DNA from 3 places in the Cytobacillus sp. FSL K6-0265 genome. Region 1 is predicted to be linked to each of the others. Evidence: riboswitches for the same ligand, from Rfam matches in the RefSeq annotation. Region 1 holds a riboswitch; each other region holds the start of a gene.

The links. A riboswitch is a leader RNA that binds a small molecule or an ion and turns the genes downstream of it on or off. The one in region 1 is predicted to bind S-adenosylmethionine.
Region 2: it holds a riboswitch for S-adenosylmethionine, as region 1 does, so the genes downstream of both, MHH73_RS18635 (O-acetylhomoserine aminocarboxypropyltransferase/cysteine synthase family protein) here and MHH73_RS07630 (alpha/beta hydrolase) in region 1, are expected to answer to the same signal.
Region 3: it holds a riboswitch for S-adenosylmethionine, as region 1 does, so the genes downstream of both, mtnK (S-methyl-5-thioribose kinase) here and MHH73_RS07630 (alpha/beta hydrolase) in region 1, are expected to answer to the same signal.

Annotation. Positions count from the first base shown of each region.
Region 1 is NZ_JBBOPE010000001.1:1,471,938-1,478,985, forward strand. Features, by position in the region: gene MHH73_RS07620 (LLM class flavin-dependent oxidoreductase) at 1-1,211, shown strand, start outside; gene MHH73_RS07625 (MetQ/NlpA family ABC transporter substrate-binding protein) at 1,220-2,044, shown strand; SAM riboswitch class I at 2,129-2,231, shown strand; gene MHH73_RS07630 (alpha/beta hydrolase) at 2,488-3,276, shown strand; gene MHH73_RS07635 (hypothetical protein) at 3,269-3,418, shown strand; gene MHH73_RS07640 (YezD family protein) at 3,439-3,606, shown strand; gene MHH73_RS07645 (hypothetical protein) at 3,632-3,952, shown strand; gene MHH73_RS07650 (LLM class flavin-dependent oxidoreductase) at 3,967-5,343, shown strand; gene ssuE (NADPH-dependent FMN reductase) at 5,357-5,905, shown strand; gene MHH73_RS07660 (alpha/beta fold hydrolase) at 6,382-7,048, shown strand, end outside.
Region 2 is NZ_JBBOPE010000001.1:3,682,425-3,689,472, reverse strand. Features, by position in the region: gene MHH73_RS18670 (acetyl-CoA C-acetyltransferase) at 1-937, shown strand, start outside; gene MHH73_RS18665 (acyl-CoA dehydrogenase family protein) at 1,154-2,938, shown strand; gene MHH73_RS18660 (arsenate reductase family protein) at 3,158-3,514, shown strand; gene gcvH (glycine cleavage system protein GcvH) at 3,601-3,984, shown strand; gene MHH73_RS18650 (toprim domain-containing protein) at 4,127-4,489, shown strand; gene MHH73_RS18645 (thioredoxin family protein) at 4,494-4,817, shown strand; gene MHH73_RS18640 (hypothetical protein) at 5,079-5,414, shown strand; SAM riboswitch class I at 5,508-5,613, shown strand; gene MHH73_RS18635 (O-acetylhomoserine aminocarboxypropyltransferase/cysteine synthase family protein) at 5,693-7,009, shown strand.
Region 3 is NZ_JBBOPE010000001.1:1,058,624-1,065,671, forward strand. Features, by position in the region: gene MHH73_RS05475 (acrylyl-CoA reductase family protein) at 92-1,078, shown strand; gene MHH73_RS05480 (GNAT family N-acetyltransferase) at 1,141-1,680, shown strand; gene MHH73_RS05485 (1,2-dihydroxy-3-keto-5-methylthiopentene dioxygenase) at 1,718-2,251, opposite strand; gene MHH73_RS05490 (methylthioribulose 1-phosphate dehydratase) at 2,238-2,867, opposite strand; gene MHH73_RS05495 (2-hydroxy-3-keto-5-methylthiopentenyl-1-phosphate phosphatase) at 2,864-3,529, opposite strand; gene MHH73_RS05500 (2,3-diketo-5-methylthiopentyl-1-phosphate enolase) at 3,532-4,746, opposite strand; SAM riboswitch class I at 4,846-4,949, opposite strand; SAM riboswitch class I at 5,151-5,304, shown strand; gene mtnK (S-methyl-5-thioribose kinase) at 5,451-6,635, shown strand; gene mtnA (S-methyl-5-thioribose-1-phosphate isomerase) at 6,632-7,048, shown strand, end outside.

The sequences.
Region 1 (7,048 bases):
TAGGTGTTTATGATACGTATAAAGAGAGTAAAGAACCTTCAATTAATGATGGATTACAGTTTCCTGTTAATGATGGAGCGTTTGTTATTCCCGCCATGGCAGCAGTGACAGAGCATCTGTCATTTGCATTAACGGTGAGTACAACATATGAGCCACCTTTTGGGCAGGCAAGAAGGTTTTCTACATTAGATCATTTGACAAAAGGAAGAGTGGCATGGAACATTGTTACTTCTTACCTTCCTAATGCGGCAAGAAACTTTGGTTTCAAAGATATGATTAAACATGATAAGCGGTATGAAATTGCTGATGAATATATGGATGTCGTTTATAAACTGTGGGAATCAAGCTGGGAAGATGGAGCGGTGATCGAAGATACAGAAAAAGGGGTATTAATCGACCGTAAGAAAATCCATGAAATTCACCATAAGGGAGAATATTTTGATGTCGAAGGACCGCATTTATCAGAGCCGTCACAACAAAGAACACCTGTTTTATATCAAGCAGGTACGTCTCCTAAAGGGCGTGCTTTTGCAGCAAAGCATGCGGAATGTGTATTTGTAGGTGGACCCACTCCTGAAAGAGTAAGACATTATACAGAGGACATTCGAAAACAAGCGGCTGAATATGGCAGAAATCCGGAAGATATTAAAATATTTACTTTTCTAACAGTCATTGTAGGTAAAACAACTGAAGAAGCGGAAGAAAAATTTGCTGAATACAACCGATTATGGAGTGCGGATGCAGCGAAAGCACAGTTTGGGGGCGCAAGCGGTTATAATGTTGCACAATATACACAGGATGAGTTAGATAACCCATTTGAATTTAAAGCTACAGAGCATGGGCATTATAAAGCGGCTTCATTAACGAAAGATGCAAAGAAAAAGCTATCGATTAAAGAAGCGATTTCTAAATTAGAAGGATTAGATAGAGACAACATAATTATCGGCAATCCAACAGAAGTAGCAGACCAGATTCAATATCAGTTTGAAGCCTCTGGTGTTGATGGTTTTAATTTAAATCATTTAGTAACACCATCAGATTTGGAGGATTTTATTGAGCTTGTTATTCCGGTTCTACAACAACGTGGTTTATATAAAAAGGAATATAAAGAGGGCACGTTAAGAGAGAAGCTTTTTCCTCATGGCTCGCCTCTTTTACCAAGTGGTCATCCAGGAAGTAAATATCGCAAAGGTGAAAAAATAAACAATTAAAATAAGAGGTGAAGATATTGAAAAAAGTTTGGTTACTATACTTTGTTCTGACTTGTTGCGCTGTTTTAAGTGCATGTGGGGCTTCAGGTTCATCTGGGGAAGAAAAGAAAGAGTTGGTCTTAGGGGCGACAGTTCCTTATAGTGATATGCTTGAGCAAGGTGTAGCACCACTGCTTGAGGAAAAAGGGTACAAAGTAGAAGTGAAGGAATTTAATGATTATGTTCAACCGAATATTGCTTTAGATAGTGGGGATTTAGATGGTAATTTATTTCAGCATAAAGTGTACTTAGAGAATTTTAATACCGAAAAAGGGATGGATTTAGTAGATATTATTTCTGTTCCTACAGCGCCAATTGGTATTTATTCAGAAAAATTCAGCTCCCTTGAAGAAGTGAAGGATGGCAGCACGATGGCTATTGCTAATGATCCTACAAACTTAGCAAGGGGTTTAACTGTTGCGCGTGATGCTGGTTTAATAGAATTGAAAGAGGAAATAAACCCTGTCAATGCAACAGTAAATGATGTCTTATCTAACCCGAAAAAATTAAAATTTCATGAAGTAGATGCAGCCCAACTGCCACGATCTCTTGAATCAGTTGATCTTGCTGCTGTTAATGGTAATTTTGCAGTTGCTGCAGGATTAGATTTAACAACGGCAATTTATCGTGATCAAATCCCTGAGGAAATCCAAAATAGGATTGTTGTACGAAAAGAAGATAAAGACTCTCAAATGGCAAAGGATATTATTGAAGCCATAGAGTCTGAAGAATTTGCAAAAGTAATTGAAGAAAACTTTAAAGGTTTTCATCAGCCAAAATGGATGGGGGAATGAGTAAATCATCTTAATTTTTAAAAAAGTAATTGACAAATATTGATAGATATTATAGAGTGAATGATATAAAATTTAATATGATTTTTCTTATCCAGAGAGGTGGAGGGACTGGCCCTTTGAAGCCTCGGCAACAGGCAATTTATTGCACTGTGCCAATTCCAGCAAGCTGTAGCTTGAAAGATAAGGAGAGATAAAGAACGGAACTTTAACCTCTTCTTGTCGGAAGAGGTTTTTTATATTGCATGATTTAATCACCAAGGGATGATCTCCTCTATACAAATGTTGCTTTTAAACTGATTAAACCTATTTGTTAAGTTGGAATTAATGTTGCTGATTGGACCTCCAAAGGCAGTAGTGCAGCTAGATAAACATCAACGGGAAAATCGGCAATGGTAGTCAACCATTGTCCACCAAAATATTGCGATATAAAGGAGGACGAAACAATGAAGAGAGTAGAATCAACTGTTATACCAGGTGCAGATTCTTTTTATTATGAAGGTGGGGACATTGGAATTCTTCTCATCCATGGCTTTGTTGGCACACCACAGAGCATAGAATACTTGGGTGCGGAACTTGCAGATAGGGGCTTTACTGTTCATGCGCCAAGGCTCACGGGTCATGGAACAAAAAGCAGAGATTTAGAGTTATTTGGTTATGAGGATTGGTTCAATGATGTTGTTACTGCTTATAAGCAATTGAAAGAGACGTGCAAACAAGTCTATTGTTTAGGTCAATCTATGGGCGGTGCATTAGCGTTGTTGTTAGCTAAGAAATATGGCGAGTTGGATGGACTGATCCTGATTAATACTGCTTTGACATTACCAGATTACGAGCATTTAAGATATTACGATGAGAAACTCTATATTGAAGAAGGTAGCCCAGATATCAAAAATCCGACTATACATGAAATTACTTACGATAATATTCCAGTAAAAGCAGTCCATTCTTTACAAAAGGTAATGAGTGATGCAAGAAAAAGTTTATCTCATGTTCATTGCCCAATATTATGCTTTAAATCTATTCATGATCATGTTGTACCTCCAGAGAATACAGATCGTATTTTTATAGAAATCCAAACAGATCATAAATGGCTTCGCGTTCTTTACAACTCATACCATGTAGCATCCATGGATTTTGATCAATCCAAAATTATCGAGGATACAACCGAATTTCTAGATACGATGAATAAAGAAAAAAAGAACACGGAATGGGGGGGCAAAGAGGTTGGCTAAGTTTTTACAAAAAGCGATAGCAAAGAGAAAACAAACCTTAATCAACCTTATGCTCACTATGGATGAGATAAACTTCAAGCGACATGAATTGGAACAGTTAACACTTTCAGAAATAGAAGAGATTGTAAAAAGACTAAAATAAGTCTCGTAAAGGAGAATTTTATGGAAAAACAAATTGATAAAGATAAAATTCATACCATTCTCACAACATTAAAGGACCTCGAATATGGTTGTGTCACCATCACTGTTCATGAAGGAGATATTACCCAAATTGACATTACCGAGAAGAAACGATTTGCTTTGAAAAAGAAACAACAAAATAAAAAATAATGGAATAGAAAAAGGAGTGAGTTACATGCAGTTAAAAATTAGTAATCGAACACCGAATGTAGCTAAAAACCTATCGGGCTGCATGTACTTGAATCTACCTGATTTTCATTTTATTAGATGGTGTTGTCAATCTTTTAATATTAATAAAGGAATCTTCCATACGGTTGAACAGTCTCTTTATGAAAAAGGGTTACACTCAATTATTGTTAGGAGGCTGTTCATAATCGCGTTTTTAGATTTTGCCTCGAATCAAATTGAAAATCGAAACAATCAAACGAGAATCAAATTTGGCAAGGGTGGTTTAAGTAAAGCACTTGATGAGTTTTTTATAAAATATCATAACTAAAGGAGAATGAAAAAATGACGTCAAACAGAATGTACCTCAATGCTTTTGATATGAACTGCGCTGGACATCAATCACCAGGATTATGGACACATAAGGATGATCAATCTTCTACTTATAAAGACATATCTTATTGGACACATTTGGCTCAAGTATTAGAAAAGGGACGTTTTGATGCCATTTTCCTAGCAGATGTGCTTGGGACATATGATGTTTATCAAAATTCAAGAGATGCGGCGGTTAAACAAGGAGTTCAAGTGCCAGTTAATGATCCTGCTTTCGTTGTCCCTATAATGGCGCAAGTAACAAAACATTTAGGGTTTGGTCTAACGGTTTCAACTAGTTTCGAACATCCCTATGTATTTGCAAGGAGGATGTCTACGCTCGATCATTTAACTAAAGGAAGAATAGGCTGGAATATTGTCACTTCTTATTTAAATAGTGCTGCACTAAATATTGGACTAGATCAGCAAATCAGCCATGATGAACGTTATGAGATAGCTGATGAATATTTAGATGTTACATATAAACTGTGGGAACAAAGCTGGGAAGACGACGCAGTGGTTTTAGACAAGGAAAAAGGGCTCTTTACAGATCCAAGCAAAGTTCATGATATTAACCATGAAGGGAAATATTTCAAGGTGCCAGGTGCACATCTATGTGAACCTTCTCCCCAAAGGACACCAGTTATTTTTCAAGCGGGTGCATCTACAAGAGGGAGAAAGTTTGCTGCCAAGCACGCAGAGTTGGTCTTTATAAGTGTGCCTACGAAAGAAGCCGGTAAAGTATTAGTCAATAAAATTAGGGAAGCAGTAAGAGCGGAGGGGAGAGACCCAAGTGAGGTAAAGATCCTTTCTCTCGTCACGCCTATTATCGGTGAAACAGCGGAAGATGCTAGAGCGAAGTATGAAGACTATCAAAACCATGCGAGTTATGAAGGGGCATTAGCGTTATTTGGGGGTTGGAGTGGTATCGACTTCTCTGAGTATAAAGCAAATCAACCGATTGAGTATGTTAAAAATGACGCCATTCAGTCAATCGTTGAAACATTTACGAATATTGATTCTACAAAGAATTGGACCGTCGATGACATTGCTAAATTTGTTGGTGTTGGCGGGATGGGCCAAGTGGCTGTTGGTACAGCCCAATCTGTTGCTGATCAATTAGAAGGGTGGAAAGAAGAGACAGGAGTTGACGGGTTTAATGTTGCATATGCTGTCACTCCAGGTACATTCGAAGAGTTTGTTGAGCATGTGATTCCAATCCTACAAGATAGAGGGCTCGTAAGGAGAGAGTATGAAGAAGGTACTTTTAGAAAGAATTTATTTGGGTATGATCATTTGCCAGCACATCATTATGGTAAAAAATTTAGTAAGTTGACAGTGACAAAATAGGAGGCGTCAGAAGATGACAAATGTAGTAATAATATCAGGAAGCACATCAAATAACTCCCGTTTAAACGGATTAGAGCAAGAAGCGATAGCGTTTTTAAATAAAAAGGGCGTGTCATATGAGCAAATTAGAGTAAGGGAGTTACCTGCTGAGGATTTAATTCATGCAAAATTTGATAGCCCAGCAATTATCGAAGCGAATGAAAAAGTAGAAAAAGCAGATGCTGTTATTATTTTAACACCTGTATTTAAAGCGTCTTATACCGGTGTACTAAAAGCCTATTTGGATTTATTACCTCAAAAAGGCTTCATTGAAAAATCTGTCCTACCGCTTGTGATAGGAGGATCGTTCGGACATTTACTAATGATTGATTATGCATTGAAACCAGTTATATCCAGTTTAGGAGCAGAAACAATCCTTCAGGGTGTATATGTTTTAGATAAAGAGATTGAAAGAACAGAAGATCATCAATTTTTTGTCGAAAATCATGTAAAGGAAAGATTAGATAAAGAATTAAAGCGTCTGTATTCATTATTGTCTATGAAGGAATTACAACTAAAATAACTAGAAAATACTCATTGAGGTTGGGACATAAGTATTCTAGTTAATGATTTATCCGAATGATTAGGAGTATCCATCTAATCATTCGGTTTTTTTTGTGTGATTTGAACCCTTATATGAAAAGAATAGTGAAAGGAGCGGAAGACACTCGACTCCTGCGAGAAATAGAGGGAAAGCGAGAGTACGTGAGCGCATTGGAACGGACTTTTTTTGCAAATGATGTTTTAAGATCATCATTGTTATTGTTCTTTTTTGAGGTTAGCTCATTTTGTTATATCCCAGTCTCTCTTTTAATTATTTGAAAAAACTAAAAAAACTGTAATTTGATTCGTTATCAATTGTTTTTTTATAGATAGAGTTGCATAATGGCTTCAAAGACGATAAATTTCAGCGATTGTTTTACCACTACTTTTATGGGTAAAGGCATAGATTATATTAATCAATTGTAATTTTTTATAACCAAAATGGGGGTTGATGATGTGACAACAATGAAATTAAGTGACGGTACAAGTCTTTATTTTGAAGATGTAGGTAATGGTGAAGCGGTCATTTTTATTCATGGTGTATGGATGAGTGGGCGATTCTTTGAGAAGCAGATAGAATACTTCAAGAGTGATTATCGTGTGTTAATCCCAGATTTAAGAGGACATGGGCAATCAGAGAAAGTCCATCATGGTCATACCATTGCACAATATGCCGAAGATATTAGACAATTTATTACCTATTTACAACTAGAGAATGTTACCCTTGTTGGCTGGTCGATGGGGGCATTTGTCATATGGGAGTACTTAAAGCAATTTGGTGATAAACATATTAAATCGACAGTAATTGTAGACGAACTTGCCTCCGATTTTAAATGGCCTGATTTCCCAATAGGTGCCTTTGATATGGAGACTTTAACTAGTTTTATGAGAGAAGTGCAAAGAGACCAAAAAAACTTTTTAAAAGGATTTATTCCACTCATGTTTAAAAAAGAATTAAGTCCGAGCGAGTTAGATTGGATGCTTGAAGAAACGACAAGATTACCTGCTTCCGTAGCAAGTGCCATTCTGTTTGATCAATCAGTCGTTGATTATCGCAGCACCTTACCCGATTACGACATTCCCACACTTCTTTGCTTTGGTAAGGAGGAAAAGTTGATACCAG
Region 2 (7,048 bases), 2.2 Mb from region 1:
GGTACCAGCAATCACCGTCAATCGCTATTGCTCATCAGGGTTGCAGTCTATCGCGTATGGCGCGGAAAAAATCATGCTTGGTCACGCTGATACAGTGATTGCCGGTGGAGCAGAATCAATGAGTCTTGTACCAATGATGGGTCATGTTGTCCGTCCTAATTTAACTTTAGCCGAGACAGCTCCTGAATATTATATGAGTATGGGGCATACAGCTGAGCAAGTTGCTGGAAAATACGGCATTTCAAGAGAAGAGCAAGATGCCTTCGCTGTTCGTAGTCATCAAAAAGCAGCGAAAGCAATAAGTGAAGGTAAATTTGCTGATGAGATTACTCCGGTTGATGTAACACTCCGTCAAATTGCAGCGGATAATAAAGTGAAAGAACGCTCCTTTCAGTTTTCACAAGATGAGGGTGTACGGAGCGATTCAACAGTTGCCACTTTAGGGAAACTGAGACCAGCATTTAATGTGAAAGGCTCAGTTACAGCGGGAAATTCATCACAAACAAGTGATGGTGCAGCAGCTGTAATGATTATGGACAGAGAGAAAGCAGATGCCCAAGGACTGCAGTCCTTAGTGAAGTTCCGTTCCTTTGCTGTCGGTGGCGTACCGCCAGAGATTATGGGGATTGGACCGATTGTAGCGATTCCAAAAGCTTTAAAACTAGCTGGGTTAGAACTATCAGATGTCGGATTATTCGAACTAAATGAAGCCTTTGCTTCTCAATCCATTCAAGTAATTAGAGAGTTAGGGTTGGATGAAGAGAAAGTGAATGTTAACGGAGGAGCTATCGCTTTAGGACATCCACTTGGGTGTACAGGTGCTAAGCTAACACTATCATTAATTCATGAAATGAAGCGTAGAAACGAGCAATTTGGTGTGGTAACGATGTGCATTGGTGGCGGAATGGGTGCCGCAGGTGTGTTTGAACTTCTTTAAAAACACTATGTTCGTAACGATTGAACTTTTGACTACTTTTTAAAACTAATCGTGTGATAGAGCGGAAGACACTTGACTCCTACAGGAAATAGATCAAAGAAGTTTTGAGTCAGCCTGCAGAAAACGAGTGTCTAAGGAGCAATGAAGCGAAATAGAAATTTGTAAATAACAAAGTTAACGAAACTGCAAAAAGAATGAAGATGGAGGATGAAGAACATGTCAAAACAAACTGAAAAATTTATTAAAGGTGGAAGCTTTTTAATTGAAGATATTTCTTATGAAAATATGTACACACCAGAGGATTTTAGCGAAGAGCAAATCATGATTGCGAAAACGACAGAAGATTATGTGACAAACGAAGTGGTACCACAAGTGGATTATTTAGAACAACATGAATTCGATCGCTCTGTAAAACTATTGAAAAAAGCTGGTGACTTAGGCTTACTTGGTACAGATGTGCCAGAAGAATACGGTGGACTTGGCTTAGATAAGGTAAGTTCAGCCCTTATCGCTGAAAAAATGTCACGTGTTGGTGGTTTCTCTATCTCACACGGTGCCCATGTGGGTATTGGTTCTCTTCCAATTGTATTGTTTGGAAATGAAGAGCAAAAGCAAAAATACTTACCTGTGCTGGCGACAGGTGAAAAATTAGCTGCCTATGCACTAACAGAACCAAGTTCAGGATCTGATGCATTAGGAGCAAAAACAACCGCTAAATTAAACGCAGAAGGCACACATTATGTATTAAATGGGGAAAAACAATGGATTACGAATGCTGGGTTTGCCGATGTGTTCGTTGTTTATGCCAAAATAAACGGTGACCAATTCACAGCATTTATTGTTGAGAGAGAATATCCGGGCGTATCAACAGGTGCTGAAGAAAAGAAAATGGGTATTAAGAGCTCGTCGACAAGAACACTTATTTTAGAAGATGCACAAGTACCAGTTGAAAATGTATTAGGTGAAATTGGCCGTGGTCATGTCATTGCCTTTAACATTTTAAATATTGGTCGTTACAAACTTGGTGTAGGTGCAGTAGGGGGTTCTAAGCATGCCTTTAAATTAGGGGTCACTTATGCTAACCAACGTCAACAATTCAGTACGCCTATTTCTGCCTTTAATTTAACGAAGGAAAAATTCGGAACAATGGCAAGTAAAATTTATGCAGCTGAAAGCTCTGTCTACCGTACAGTGGGTCTATTTGATGACAGAATGAGTCAACTGAGTGATGAAGAAGTCAAAGACGGTAAAGAAGTAGCGAAGTCTATAGCTGAATATGCAATAGAATGCTCACTAAATAAGTTCTTCTCTACAGAAGTTCTAGATTATGTAGTGGATGAGGCGGTTCAATTACATGGTGGTTATGGCTTTATGGCAGAATACGAAGTGGAAAGAGCTTACCGTGATTCTAGAATCAACCGGATCTTTGAAGGAACAAACGAAATCAACCGTCTTTTAGTACCAGGAACGTATGTTAGAAAAGCAATGAAAGGTGAACTGCCTTTATTCGAAAAAGCAATGGCACTTCAAGAGGAATTGATGATGATGATGCCAGAAGAGCCGGGGACTGAAGCATTAGAGCAAGAAAAATATCTTGTAAAGAATGCTAAGAAAATCGCATTACTTGCAGCAGGTTTAGGTGCACAAAAATACGGAAAAGCCTTGGATAAAGAGCAAGAAGTTCTTGTAAACATTGCTGATCTTGTTTCTTACGCCTATTCTATGGAATCTACGGTTCTACGTACGGAAAAAGCCATTGTAAAAGACGGATTAGAAAAAGCTGAGCAAAAGTTATTGTACACACAAATTTTCTGTCAGGAAGCATTTAATCAAATTGAGCTAATTGCGAAAGAAACTTTAGTAGGTGTGGAAGAAGGAGATACATTACGTATGATGCTTTCAGCGCTTAAGAAGTTTACGAGACATACCCCAACAAATGTAATTGCGAAAAAACGTCAAGTGGCTGAGAAAATTATTGAAGCTGAAAGGTTCGTAGTATAATATTTCACTGGAATGAGATGAAGGATAGTAACCCTATTTACTTCAACTATTTGCGAAGTTATAACTTGAGGCTCAAGAACGAATTTGAGCCTCTTTGTTTTGTTTTTAATATGATAATAATTACAATTCATCGTTATGAAAATAAAAAGAAATATGTTATGCTAATGAAACGATAGTATTCATGAATAGAGGTATGATAAAATAGGTGGTGAAAAAAACATGGCACTTACTTTCTATTGGTATCCTAAATGTGGTACTTGCCGAAAAGCGAAAAAATGGCTAGATGAACATGAAATAGCCTATGAAGCGATACATATAGTGGAAAATCCTCCATCCCGCAAGGAAATAGAAGATTTATACAAAAAGAGCGGGTTAGAACTGAAAAAGTTTTTCAATACGAGCGGTCAAAAGTATCGTGAGTTAGGATTAAAAGACCGAGTGAAAACTGCCTCAGAGTCTGAACTGTTGGATTTATTAGCATCTGATGGGATGTTAATTAAACGCCCATTAACAACAAACGGAACGAAAGTCACAGTTGGATTTAAAGAGCCGGAGTTTGAACAAAATTGGCTGTAAATGGTGGATGAGCTTTATACGTTTTAAACGATCGTTTATACGGTCATTAAAATAAACAATTTCCTAAATTAATGGAGGTATGAAACATGAGCACACCTAAAGAGTTACGTTATTCAGAAGAACACGAGTGGGTAAAAACAGAAGGAGATAAAGTTCGTATTGGTATTACATACTTTGCTCAATCAGAACTTGGAGATATCGTATTTGTTGAGCTTCCAGAAGTAGGAGATGAAGTAACTGCTGATGAACCATTTGGTAGCGTAGAATCTGTTAAAACAGTTTCTGAGTTATATGCACCAATTAGTGGTAAAATCGTTGAGATTAACGAAGAACTTAGCGATAGTCCAGAATTTGTGAATGAATCTCCTTACGAGAAAGCATGGATGATTGTTGTTGAGCCATCCGATGCAAGTGAAATTGACAAGCTCATGACAGCTGAACAATATGAAGAAATGACAAAAGAAGATTAATTGCCGTTAAAATAGAGGAGGTCAAATCATTACATGGTTTGACCTTTTTCTAAATTTTTATATAAACATGATGAGTGCTGAAAAGTGTTCAAATGTAAGAATGCATTATATTATAAAATATATAAACGATATATATTAGGTGATGAGCATGCATGTAGAATCTGGCAACAAAGTGATTATTGTTGAAGGTAAATCTGACAAACGTAAAGTGAAAGGGATCATCAGAGAACCTGTAGAGATCTTATGTACAAATGGGACGATTGGCACATCGAAGTTGGATGAATTAATTGATTACTTAATAGGTAAGGAAGTCTATATATTAGTCGATGCTGACGCATCAGGAGAAAAACTCCGTAAACAATTTAAGAGAGAGTTACCAGAGGCAGAGCATATCTATATTGATAAAATGTATCGTGAAGTCGAGGCGGCACCCGCACATCATTTAGCGACAGTCTTAATAAGTGCAAATATAGATATATATACCGAGTATTTAGATAAAGGATGATAACATGATTGAATGGTCAAACAATGACTTAAATGATTTGATCGCACAGGAGCAATCTGGCTTATTTTATTTATTTACTCCTATGTGTGGGACATGTCAAGTTGCTGGGAAAATGTTGACAATTACTGAGCAAATGTTGAAGAACCTTCCCATAGGTAAAGCCGACTTGAATTTTTTGCCACAAGTAGCAGAAAAATATGAAATTGAAAGTGTACCATGTTTACTTGTGTTTAAAAAAGGAGAGTTAGTTGATAAGCTATATGCTTTCCATTCCGTACCTTATTTACTTGAGCAAATTCAATCATATGAATTACAGTCTCAATTTTAAAACCACTTATTGTTCAGGAATAAGTGGTTTTTTTATGCTTTAAAGTTGGGGGATTTTACGTGAAGTCTACCTTGCTCATTTTAGACAGAGAAGCCATTGGCAATATCTCTTTTCTGTCGATAGGTCTAGCTTTTGACATATTTCTCGGGAAATAGGTGTGAAGGTTGTTGGAAATGAAATGTTCTGTCAGTTAAAGTCGACAGTTAGGAGAAGGAATTCATTTTTTGGAACAGAATAATAGAATGTAAGACGTGGCAGGAGGTGGTTTCAATAGAGGAACTCATTTACCATTTCAATCAATCCTTAAGAGTAAACGATCATATTTTAACGATGTTAAAGGAACCTATAAGAATTCGAGTAGAATTAGAACAAAACCTATTGTATTTTACATTAGACCGGAAAAAGCTGTTAATTAAACATACTCGGCCATTGAAAAGTTATCATATCCACATTCAAACTACTGCTAATCATTTTTATCCATTGCTTCAAGGACGTACGAGTCTAAAGAAGAAAGTGGATGAAAAGCATATCATTCTTAAATCTACTTTTAGACAATTATTGAAATTAGATGCGATTTTCTTATTAAATCAGCAATAATCATAAATATATATATCAAATGTCCTAAAAAAAAGATTGACTTCCCAAAAAAAGGTTGTTATTCTATCCTTAGAATAATTAGAAAATTAAATATTCTTATCGAGAGTGGTGGAGGGACTGGCCCTATGAAACCCGGCAACCGGTTGTTTAATACACGGTGCTAATTCCAGCAGAGCATAAAAGCTCTGGTAGATAAGAAGAGATGATAACCCCTCTTCTTTGTGAAGAGGGGTTTTGGTCGTCTTTTCTTTCCAATTAAAAAAGAGGAGAGATGTAAAATGGCAGAAAAAGAAAAGCAATTGCGATTTGAAACAATTGGTGTGCATGGTGGGCTAAAACCTGATCCAGTAACAGGGGCAAGAGCGGTGCCAATCTATCAAAATAATGCTTATCAATTCGAAAATACAGAGCATGCACAAGACTTATTTGGCCTAAAAGAAACAGGATATATTTATTCTCGTATTCATAACCCAACGGTTACTGTGTTTGAAGAAAGAGTAGCATTGTTGGAAGGGGGAACAGGTGCATTAGCATTAGCAAGTGGTCAAGCAGCCATTTACTTAGCTCTTCTTAATATTGTTCAAGCGGGCGATGAAATTGTAGCTGCCTCTAATTTATATGGAGGTACATATAATTTATTTACAGTCACTTTACCAAAGTTCGGCATCTATGTCAGGCTTATAGATATTAATAATGAAGAGGAACTACGAGCAGCAATCAATGAAAAGACACGAGCTGTATTTGCTGAAACCATTGGTAATCCGAGTTTACAAGTACTAGATATTGAAGCTGTTGCAAATATCGCCCATGAAAATGGTGTACCGTTAGTGGTTGATAACACATTTGCAACTCCTTATCTGTGTCGACCAATTGAGCATGGCGCAGACATTGTTGTTCATTCTGCAACGAAATGGTTACTTGGGAATGGGACGACAATGGGAGGAGTCATTGTTGACGGTGGTAAATTTGATTGGAATTCAGAGAAGTATCCAGGATTAAGTCAGCCAGATTCGAGTTATAATGATTTAGTATATAGTGAGGCACTTGGTCCTGTCGCGTATATTACAAAAGCGAGAGTGCAACTTCTAAGAGATTTAGGACCAGCCTTAAGTGCCCAAAGTGCTTTTCAATTCACTTTAGGTTTAGAAACGTTAACCGTTCGAATGAAAGAACATATTGCGAATACGAAGAAAATTGTGCAATATTTAAATAATCACCCTGCTGTTAATTGGGTACTTTATCCGGGCGATGAAAACCATCCTAATAAAGAATTAGCAGATAAATATTTAGCTAAAGGGGCAGGGGCAGTTGTCGTTTTTGGCATATCGGGTGGCCGAGAAGCAGGTGCTAAGGTTATTAATTCGGTTGAGCTCTTCGCGCATGTAGCGAATGTAGGTGATGCAAAAAGTCTTATTATACATCCAGCGAGCACAACACATCAACAACTTAATCAAGAGGGGTTAAAACAAGCTGGTGTACCTGAAGACTTAATTCGATTATCAATTGGAATTGAGAACGTAGAAGATTTAATCGATGATCTTGAATCTGCTATTGAAGCGGCAACGGGTATTGCTTCATTAAATATAAGGGCCTAACATCTATTATTTCACATTTGACATCTTCTTCAATGACAT
Region 3 (7,048 bases), 410 kb from region 1:
TTTACGTTGATAAAGCATTTAGAAGTAGTAGAAATGAATAAAGGACAATGAAATCAATATAAGAAGATTAAAAGAAAGGATGGAGGCAGAAATGAGTTTTAAAGCATTAGTTGTAGATAAAAATGATAATGATTTTTCTATCCAATTGCGTCAACTTGAGGTAAAGGATCTACCTGCTGGAGAAGTACTCATTAAAGTAAAATACTCCGGAGTAAATTATAAGGACAGTCTAGCTAGTATACCTAATGGAAATATCGTTAGGGAATATCCTATGGTACCGGGTATTGACTTAGCAGGCATCGTTGTTTCATCTCAACATCCTGATTTTTCAGAAGGAGATGAAGTCATCGCTACGAGTTATGAAATTGGAGTATCTAGATACGGAGGTTATAGTGAATATGCGCAAGTACCTGCACAATGGGTACTCCCACTTCCTAAAGGACTTACATTAAAAAAAGCAATGACGATTGGTACAGCTGGATTAACAGCGGCTCTTTCCATATTAAAATTAGAACAGAATGACCTAACTGCAAATAATGGGAAGGTGCTAGTTACAGGGGCTACAGGTGGCGTTGGGAGTTTTGCTGTTGCCTTGTTAGCTAACCGTGGGTATGAAGTTGTCGCAAGCACTGGAAAAAAGAATGAGCGTGATTACTTAGTGAACTTAGGAGCTTCTTCAGTGATTACAAGGGAAGAAGTATATGATGGGAAGTTAAGCGCATTAAGCAAGCAAAAATGGATAGCAGCGATTGATCCTGTCGGTGGAGAGCCATTAGCATCCTTGTTAAGCCAAATACAATATGGGGGTGCTGTAGCGGTCAGTGGTTTAACAGCTGGAACGAATCTACCTACGACTGTTTTTCCATTTATTTTACGTGGTGTTAGTCTCCTTGGGGTTGATTCCGTTTTCTGTCCAATGGAAACGAGGGAAGAAGCCTGGGCACTATTAGCAGAAGAAAGTGATAAACTTCCGTTTGATCAGTTTATTTTTCAAGAAGTTTCATTGAATGAAGTGGAGCATGCCTTGCCGTTGCTTTTAAAAGGAGAAACGAGAGGCAGAGTGCTTGTACATATATAGTCTCCGCTCATAATAACTGATAAAAAGACGGCCTAATTTCCGAAAAGAATGGAGCGAAAGACATGCAGTTGAAAAGTAATCGTCTCGTCATTCGTTCATATATGTATGAAGATTATGAAGCTTGGATAGCGGGATTAAAGAACCGTCTAGTATCGCAATCACGTCATGATGAAGGCCGCCCGCATGATTTATCTGCTTATACCAAAGATAAATTCAAGAAGAAAATCGAGCAATGGAACAAGCAAGAGGATGATTGGCAATTATTTGAGCTGGGTATATTCAGAGAAAATGATGGTGCACATATAGGAAAAATAGAAATGTATCGAACACAGAGGAATGGCAAGGAGTTAGTACTACTTGGATATGCGATTCACAATCAATATTGGCGAAAAGGATATGGAAAAGAAAGTGTAATAACGATTATTCCTTTTATTTTTCAATATTTACAACCTGAAAGAATAGAATTACATATTGATAGTGATAACCTCGCTTCCATTCATTTAGCAGAATCTATTGGTTTTAATTATGAAGAAAAACAGTCTCAATTCTCATTTGATAGTGGAGAATGGAGCGAATTTTTTATCTATTATTTAGAGAAATAAGAAGAGGCTCCGCTTATTAAGGGGAGCCTTTCTAATATTAAGCGTTCAATTTTTCTTTCTCGTAAACAGGTACCCAACCTTCTGGTGTAACAAAGAGGCGAATAGCAACAACTTTTCGATCATCAGCTAAGGTGAAATAGTGACGTGTGTTTACGGGTACAGAAATTAAATCACCTGGATCTAAATGGACTTCAAAAAACGATTCATCTTTTCCTTGGATAATAAAGACCCCATGCCCACTTACGATAAAGCGGACTTCATCATCTGTATGGTGATGCTCTCTTTGAAAGTTAATTAATAATTCATCCAAATTTGGCGTACTGTCTGAAAGTGAAATTACATCTGCAGCTTTGTAGCCGCGGTTTTCAGAAATGGTTTTGATTTCAGTTGAAAATGCATCTAGTATGGCTTGCTTTTCATCATCAGACAAGTCGTATTTTTCGTGTAATGTCACTTCTAATTGTTCGATGTTCCAATTTTCATAGATGACTTCTTGTGCAGTTAAAAATGTAGCTACCTCTTGTTGATCAGTAATCACTTTTTCTTCGTTTTTAAATTTAATAATTGCCATGTAAAACGCCTCCTTTTAATTGAATAAGAGATAATTTATATTGAAATAAAAATTCGCAAGCTTCTAATAATTTTTTTGCTTCGAATCCATTGACTCCCCAAACAGTAATCCCATGGTTATGAATTAAGACTGCCCCTTTCTCTTTACTGACGTAAGCAGAAAAGTGGGCCGCTAATGTAGGAATATCCGCATCATTGCGAATGATCGGGATGGTGAGTATATCATCTTCTCCCCATAATCCAAATGCTTTAATTAACTCTTGATGCTGAAAGGTTACTGCCCCTTCCTGATAGAAAAGCTCAGAAATAACATTATTAGCGACTGTATGCACATGTAGACTTGCGCCTGCAGGTGTTTTCTTATAGATTTCACAATGTAATAAAGTTTCGGCTGAAGGTTTAGCTGACGTGCTTTCTAGAGGCCTTCCTTCTAAGTCTACTAATAAAAAATCATTGGCTGTTCGCTTTCTTTTATCAAGTCCGCTTGAAGTGACTAAAAAGCTGTTTTCATCTACGCGAATGGATAAATTACCACTAGTACCCATAAACCAATCTCTAGCTGCTAATTCATCTTTAATATCAGCTAATGTATCCCACTTTGTTTCATACGTTGTCATGATTTCGCACCAACTAGTTCATCGAGGTATTCAATACAATCATGGAAGGTTTCAAAAGGTGTATAAGAAATACCAGTGTCTTCACATTTTTGAATTAAGAAATCTCTAGCAAGGACGGCATCAGCTATTTTGGCTGCTTCAAAGTCTGTAATCGAATCACCAATAAGAATATTAAAGTGTTCAGGAGATGAGTGTTGTCTAATAATGGTTGGTTTACAACAGCCACAACCTTTGGAAGAACATAATTCGTCACACTGATGTGGATAGTGAATATCTATCGTTTCTAAAGCAAAGCTTGCATGATTGCAAAATACTTTCGTAAACGGCCCATAAGGCTCAAGTACTGGTTCTAAAAAAAAGTCAATCCCACCACTGACAATATAAAGAGGGATATCGTTTTCATGTGTATATCTAACAAAAGCGGAAAATCCTTCACGAATTTCAGCGCTATTTAATACAAAATTGATAATCTCTTCTTTTTTACTTGTTGGTAAAAGAGAAAAGAGGTTTTTTACACCTTCTTGGATAGAAATATTTTGAGCTAAAATATCTTCCTTGATCTGTTTTGCTTCAATAGGACCGAAATGCTCCATAATCTTTACAATGTTATCGTTATTAGTAATTGTTCCATCAAAATCACAAAAAATCATTGGTTTTGTCATCTTTACGACGTACCTCCCCATTTTGCTAATGCTGCTTCCAATTCTTTCGTTTTTGTTGCACGATGAGTATTTTGTTGTATAGCGTGATCAATGGCCTGCCTAAATGCTCTCACGCCCGCAGCTGCTCCTTCAGGATGACCATGAACTCCTCCGCCCGCATTAATAATGCAATCATTGCCAAAGTCTTGATAAAGCAATGGAACTAAACCTGGATGAATGCCTGCTGAAGGTACCGGGAATGCCTGATTCAAGCCATTTTCTTCGGTTAACTGTCTAGCGATGGCTAAAGTTTTTTCTTTTTCCATGGCAACAGAACCATATGGAGAAGGAAATAAAGAAAAATCTGCACCTGCTAGGCGAGTAAGTTTACCGAGTAATAAGTCAGGAGCGACACCATAGAAGTTTGAAGAAATATAGGCTCCACTATAAGCAGGATGTGCCATGATAGGTAACTGCACTTCACTGTTTTCAGCTAATGATTGGAGCATATCTAGTCCGTAAGTGTGGACATTGAATAATAATGCATCCGCCCCTAATTCGGTCGCCTTTTTTGCTTTATCTAGTAAATCAATTGTTCTCCCAGATAAATTGACTGCATATTGTGTTCTTTTTCCAGTCTTTTCATAGACTTCATCTAGTATTTCTTTACCTGCGATAATTCTATCTTCTAAAGAGATGTTGACATCAAAAAGAATTTCATCATCTTTTACAATATCAACGCCTCCCATGGCCTGGTCTCTTAACTGTTCTCTTAAAAAGTGAATATCCCTGCCGATGATGCCTTTAAATATACTCATAAGTAATGGGCGATCTTGTATATTTAGTTTCGATCTTATATTTTTTATACCGAATTTTGGTCCTGAAAAACGGGAAAGATCTTTCTTATCAAATTCCAGGTTTAATAATTTTACTTCACCATCTAGAGATAATTTACCAAAAACGGTTGTTAGGATAGCTGGAATATCAAATGTGAAATTATATGTAGGATAGGCGATACTCATTTCGCACCTTACTTCACCGAAACGATTGGGATGTTCATCGTTATAAAATTCTTGTAGTGCAGTGACTCTGCCTTTATGTTTTAGTAATTGTTTTTGCTCAAGTAATGGTAACGCTGTCCAAGATCCTATCGTTAAGCCTAAAGCGATATCCTCTGCTTTCTTCTCTAATGAACCGGGTCTTGCGTATACTTGATAAGTTGCAATGACATCTCCCATATGAGAACCCTCCCTGATGATTTCGAATGGATATTGACAATAAAAAACCCTCTTCTTAATTAATAAGAAGAGGGTTAGTTCGCAGTTGATAGAACCTTCTCCTTATCTGTCAGCATGATTGCTGCAAGAATTAGCACCGTGTTCATTTAGAATCGGTTGCCGGGCTTCATCGGGCTCGTCCCTCCGCCTGCTCTTGATAAGAAAATTTATGTTTATCGTTTTAAATTTTTGCACAATTGTATTATGTCACCAGGTGTTTTATCTGTCAACAGAGAATTTTTTACGTAATATGACAAAATTCTTTTATGCTTAAAAAGATGAAAAATTTTAAAAAAAGATTGACACTTTTTTATAATCGGTGCTAGTATGTGCTCAAGATATTTCAAAAAAATGAATCTTTTATACTCTTATCAAGAGCAGGTGGAGGGAAATATGGCCCGATGAAACCCAGCAACCGACCGTAATATCGTTGTGAAACGAGGCGCAGCTAGAGATGTCTGCGCCCAATGTAAGGCACGGTGCTAATTCCATTCAGAATTTATTCTGGAAAGATGAGAGGCAAAATCGTAATGACGAATGCCTCTTTCTGTACTGGAAAGGGGCATTTTTGTTTCTGTAGTGACAAAGCAGGTCCGACTACATCTCTTTATGTAGTCACCCCTGTTTTGTGCAGCAGAGTACTAATGAAATAAGGGGGAAGAGAGATGGCTGTTTTAGAGAATATAGGGTATCGCGCTTTAACAGAGGAATCTGCATGTGAATACGTAAAGAGTTTAAATCTGTTCTTACCGGATGAAAAAATGACGGTGGAAGAGATTGGTGATGGTAATTTGAATTATGTTTTCCGTATTGCTTCTAATCGTAAAAGTGTAATTATTAAGCAAGCACTCCCCTATGCAAAAGTAGTGGGAGAAAGCTGGCCGCTAACACTTAAACGAGCAAAACTGGAGGCAGAAGTGCTTAAGAAGCATGGTGAAGCAGTTCCTCACCTTGTCCCAGCAGTACTAGCAACAGATGAAGAACTTGCATTAACTGTAATGGAGGACCTTTCGCATTTGACAATTGTAAGAGAGGGATTGATTCAAGGGAATCATTATCCGAAGTTATCAGCTGATATTGGTGAGTACTTAGCAAAGACATTGTTTTTAACTTCAGATTTTGCTCTTCATCCGTTTGAGAAAAAGAAATTGGTTGCTAAATTTTCAAATCCTGAACTATGTAAAATCACTGAGGATTTAGTATTCACCGATCCATTTTTTGATGTGGAAACGAATGATTTTGAAGCTGGGTTGGCTGAAAGTGTTCAGCAATTATGGGCTAATGACAAGTTGAAACTCGAAGTAGCAAAAATAAAATATGCTTTTCTCACTGAAGCAGAGAGCTTACTACATGGTGACCTACATACGGGAAGTATTTTTGCGAGTAAGTACGAGACGAAAGTCATTGATCCTGAGTTCGGCTTTTATGGTCCGATTGGATTTGATGTCGGTCAATATATTGCCCATCTAATTTTCCAAGTACTTGTACGAAACGAAAACGATAGAATGGTTATTCGCCAACAGATTGAAGAGGTATGGGATGTGTTTTCTTATCATTTTTCAGAAGCTTGGCAAAATTCTGTTGTTCATCCTTTTACTAAAGTACCAGGCGCGCTAGAATCTTTTCTAGCTAAAGTATTTAAAGATGCAATCGGAGTAGTGGGATGTGAATTAATACGAAGAACAATCGGACTGTCGCATGTGAAGGATCTTGATGGGATAGAAGATAGTTCAATTAGATTAGATGTGAAGCAGGCAACAATACAATTAGGCTCATCCTTGATAATTAATCGCGAAAACATAGTAACAATCTCGCAACTTCTTAAGGAACTTGAGGTGTATACACCATGAGTATACCAACACCCATTGAATGGCAAGAAGGTAGATTGAAAATTCTAGATCAAACGTTATTACCGCATCAAACAAGTTGGATAGAACTCGAAACCATTGAAGATGTCTTTGAGGCGATTATTCAGTTGAAAGTGCGAGGAGCGCCAGCTATTGGAATCACTGCTGCTTATGGTTTAGCGATTGCTGCAAAAAAATACGAAGGTGTCGACATCGAAACTTTCCATCTTAGAATTCATGAAGATTATCTTTATCTTGCGGGTTCTAGGCCGACAGCCGTTAATTTGTTCTGGGCTTTGGATCGAATGATGAAAGGAATAGAAACTCTTTATTCAACAGAAGAGGCGATTCTCAGTTTAGAGCAAGAAGCAAAGCGAATCCATCAAGAAGACGAAGAGATTTGTCGGCAAATTGGC